2 regions of the Bradyrhizobium japonicum USDA 6 genome follow, and region 1 is predicted to be linked to the other one. Evidence: predicted binding sites of a transcription regulator. Region 1 holds the regulator's gene; the other holds the start of a gene.
The links. Region 1 encodes PhoB, which activates phosphate uptake and scavenging genes when phosphate is short. Its sites were predicted from a motif close to TGTCATNNANCTGTCAT; they were not measured.

Region 2: BJ6T_RS11135 (YdcH family protein) is a predicted target of PhoB. The motif match lies at 1,294-1,310, and genes of this name have one in related genera.

The regions. Positions count from the first base shown of each region.
Region 1 is NC_017249.1:1,202,580-1,204,773, reverse strand. It holds gene BJ6T_RS05480 (GcrA family cell cycle regulator) at 90-602, shown strand; gene phoB (phosphate regulon transcriptional regulator PhoB) at 710-1,417, opposite strand; gene phoU (phosphate signaling complex protein PhoU) at 1,432-2,148, opposite strand; gene pstB (phosphate ABC transporter ATP-binding protein PstB) at 2,160-2,194, opposite strand, start outside.
Region 2 is NC_017249.1:2,380,624-2,382,817, forward strand. It holds gene BJ6T_RS11110 (hydrolase) at 1-7, shown strand, start outside; gene BJ6T_RS11115 (hypothetical protein) at 243-494, opposite strand; gene BJ6T_RS11120 (hypothetical protein) at 516-734, opposite strand; gene BJ6T_RS11125 (YdcH family protein) at 861-1,067, opposite strand; gene BJ6T_RS47105 (hypothetical protein) at 975-1,232, shown strand; gene BJ6T_RS11135 (YdcH family protein) at 1,396-1,578, shown strand; gene BJ6T_RS11140 (NAD(P)/FAD-dependent oxidoreductase) at 1,725-2,194, opposite strand, start outside.

The DNA.
Region 1 (2,194 bases):
AAGGGATTCTGGCGGCACGGGTTTTTCGAGGCTTAGGCATTCGCCGTGCGGCCGCCAGGATGGCAGGCGCCGGCGAAGGAAAGGGTGCAATGACCGTTTTGACCTGGTCGGATGATCGCGTCGAGCAGCTGAAAAAGCTCTGGGAGGCCGGACTTTCGGCCAGCCAGATCGCCGCTGAACTCGGCAATGTGACCCGCAATGCCGTAATCGGCAAAGTGCACCGGCTCGGCCTGTCGGGCCGCGCCAAGAGCCCTTCATCGGCAGCGCCGCGGCCGCGCAAGGCGCGCCCCGCCCAGCACATGATGCGGGTGACCCGCCCGATCGCACGCGGCAACACCGCGCTGGCGCAAGCCTTCGAAGTCGAGGTCGAGGCCGAACCGGTCACCTACGACAACGTCGTGCCGATGAGCCAGCGGCTGTCTCTGCTGGAGCTGAACGAGGCCACCTGCCACTGGCCGGTCGGCGACCCCTCGAGCCCGGATTTCTTCTTCTGCGGCGGCAAGGCGCTCTCCGGCCTGCCCTACTGCGCCCAGCACTCGCGCGTGGCGTATCAGCCCGCGGCGGATCGCCGGCGTGCACCGGCGAAGCCGGGTCCGCGCTGAGTACAGCTCCAGCAGACAACCTTGTCCCGGCACAGAGCCGGGACGATCGAGCAAGAAAAAAAGCGCGCCGGGTGGCGCGCTTTTTGTTTGCCGGCTTGCAGCGGACCTTACGCCTGCTCCGCCTTCGCAAAGCGATCGTCCAGTGCGTAGCCCGCGCCGCGGACGGTGCGGATCGGGTCCTGCTCGCGACCGAGATTGAGCAGCTTGCGCAGGCGGCCGATATGGACGTCGACGGTGCGCTCGTCGATGTAGATGTCACGGCCCCAGACGCTGTCGAGCAGCTGCTCGCGCGAGAACACGCGGCCGGGATGCTCCAGAAAGAACTCCAGCAGGCGATATTCGGTCGGGCCGAGATCGATCGGCCGGCCCGAACGCGCCACGCGGCGCTTGTCGCGGTCGAGTTCGATGTCGCCATAGGCGAGCACGGTGGCGAGCCGCTCCGGGCTGGCGCGCCTGAGCAGGCCCTTCACGCGTGCCAGCAGCTCCGGCACCGAGAACGGCTTGACGATGTAGTCGTCGGCGCCGGTCGCAAGACCCCGCACCCGCTCACTCTCCTCGCCGCGCGCGGTGAGCATGATGATCGGAAGCTGCTTGGTCTCGGGCCGGGTGCGCAGCCGCCGGCACAGCTCGATGCCGGAGAGGCCCGGCAGCATCCAGTCGAGCACGATCAAATCGGGGATGTGCTCCTTGAGGCGGGTGTCGGCGTCGTCGCCGCGCATCACCGTCTCGACGTCATAGCCGTCGCCTTCGAGGTTGTAGCGGAGAAGCTCGGTGAGAGCTTCCTCGTCCTCAACCACCATAATGCGTGCGCCCATGGTGTCGTCGCTCCTTAAGTGTTCGGGACCGTCGTGGCGAAGGTCGTCATGTCGCCCTTCGGCCGCTTGTCGGTGATCGCCTGGCCCTCGATCATGTAGAACACGGTCTCGGCAATGTTGGTGGCGTGGTCACCGATGCGCTCAATGTTCTTGGCGCAGAACATCAGGTGGATGCAGAACGAGATGTTGCGCGGATCCTCCATCATGTAGGTGAGCAGCTCGCGGAACAGCGAGGTGCAGATGGCGTCGACTTCCTCGTCGCCCTTCCACACCGCCATCGCCGCCGGTAGATCGTGCGCGGCATAGGCATCCAGCACCGACTTGACCTGCTGCTGCACGAGATCGGTCATGTGCTCCAGGCCGCGGAACAGCTTGAGCGGATGGAAATCCGTCTCCAGCGCCGCGACGCGCTTGCCCATGTTCTTGGCGAGGTCGCCGATCCGCTCGAGATCGGTCGCGACGCGCATGGCGCCGACGATCTCGCGCAGATCGACCGCCATCGGCTGGCGGCGCGCGATGGTGAGCACGGCGCGCTCCTCGATCTTCTTCTGAAGCGCGTCGAGATCGGCGTCGATGGTGACGACGCGCTGGCCGAGCGCGACGTCGCGGCGGATCAGCGCGTCGACGGAATCGACGATCATGCGCTCGGCGATGCCTCCCATCTCGGCGACCAGGCGCGTGAGCTCCTGGAGGTCGGTGTCGAAGGCCTTTGCGGTATGTTCAGAACCCATGTTCCGTCTCCTCAGCCGAACCGGCCGGTGATGTAATCCTGCGTGC
Region 2 (2,194 bases), 1.2 Mb from region 1:
GGGCTAATTTGCAGAGGGTCTCGCCCGACACGGCAGAGGATTCCCATCCAGCAACTCTTGCGTCGCGTATTCTGAAAACAGAACGAGGTCCGATATGGGTCAAAACTGCTTTGAGCACAGATAGTCCGCTGCGCTCCGGGAGCTGACCCTGATCCAGCCGTTTATGAGTACACGCCCTAGGGCATGATCTTCGCGACAAGCGCGGACCGCGTTGCGCGGAGATCATGCTCAGGCAACAACCCTTACAGCGTGGCCAGATCTTCCGGCACGTTGCCGAATTTGCGCAGCAGCGTGGCGTCGCCGAATTCGCCGGTCATGGGATCGCCGCTGCGGCTGAACGCAACCGCGCCGATATGGCCGGCACCGTGCGCCATGATCTCGGCGCGCCGCAACGCGGCCGCCGAGCTCTGGCATTCCTCCGCGGTGCCCGCGACAGGCGATCCGTCGGCATCGATCAGGAAGGGCATTGCAACGTAGTAGGTCACATCCGACATGGCGTTGCTCCGATGTTGAACTCAGGCGGCGCTGCTGTTGCTCCGCACTTTGCTGCGTGCGGTCTCGGGAATGCAGCCGGCTGAAATCGCCGCCTGCAATTCTTCCAGCTCCGCTTCCAGATATTCGTTGGCCATGATCAGCGCCTTGATGGTGCTGCGCAGATTGCCGTCGCACATCGCGATCGCCTGGTCGCAGGCCTGTTCATAATGGCTGTTGTCGAGAAGGGCGGTTGCCGACATCTGCGTTGTCCTCGGGGGTTCCTGGGCGGTTCCTGGGGCGGTGGGATGTCCAAATGTTCCTATTTTGTTCTTTTCGAGTCAAGCGGATTCGGATGCGGCAAGCTGCCACGAAAAGGGCCTCGCGGATCAGGCGATGATGTCCGGCGTGATCTGGTCTTCGATGAACGCGATACGGTCGCGCAACAACAGCTTGCGCTTCTTCAACCGTTGTAACCGCAACAGGTCGGGGGCAGGCGATTGATGCAGCGCATCGATCGCGGCATCGAGATCTCGGTGTTCTTGCTGCAACCGGGTGAGCTCGGCTTCGAGCTCACGCTCGTCTTCATTGGTCATGTTCGCGGTGGCCGAAACCCGATGGGCGTGAGATTCAAGGCTGTGGATGCCCTGTGGAAATTATCGTCCTTGCGCGCCGTGATCGCAAGCGATCTCGGGCCGCCGCTCACCGAACTCTCGCAAGATATTTCGACGATTCGCAGCAGCGTTGCGCAAGCACGTTGATATCATGGATTTTTCCAGCGTGGTTCCTTACTCACGGTTCGTTACATATGAATTTTCAAAAATGACGCCGCGACGACGGATACATATCGACAGAACGAATCGGTGATGTACACTTGCTCGTCCGGATCGAATCCAAGGTTTCCCCCTACCGAGGAGGTTTCGAATGACAATTCAGGCACATCTGGTTGAATTGGAACGGAAGCACAAAACGCTCGAAAACGAATTGCACGAAGCTCTAGTGCACCTTTCAACAGACGACCTGCAAATTGTTGAGTTGAAGCGACGGAAGTTGATGGTCAAGGACCAGATCGAGCGCTTGAAGCACACCGGCGACACGCTCCACTAGTAACCCCCGTAACAGCGTAAAATTGAACCTACCCTTCACGCAGGGGTGAGAGCTATTGCTCATCCCTGCCAGAAGGTGCGCGCCGTGCAAAGCTATTTGCGCGGCGTTCTTTACGCGAGCCGGTATCCGCTTCGCGCGAAAACGCTCTAGATGTTGGCGAGCTCGGCGACGTGATCGGCGATCGCGAGCGATGACGTCAGTCCCGGCGATTCGATACCGAACAGGTTGATCAGGCCTTCGACGCCGTGATCGCGCGGGCCCTGCATCAGAAAATCCTGCGTGGCCACCGCCGGCGGCACGATCTTCGGGCGAATGCCTGAATAGCTCGGCATCAGCGCGCCGTCGGGCAGCGTCGGCCAGTATTTCCGGATCGCCGGATAGAAGCGCTCGGCGCGTGATGGGTCGACCTCGTAGTTGATCGTCTCGATCCACTCGACGTCGGGGCCGAAGCGTGCCTGCCCGGCCATGTCCAGCGTCAGATGCACGCCGAGCCCGCCAGGCTCGGGCACCGGATAGATCAGGTGCGAGAACGGTGCCCTGGCGTTGCAGCTGAAATAGTTTCCCTTGGCGAGATAGGCCGGCGGAATCCGGTCAATCGGCATGCCGTCGATGTGGC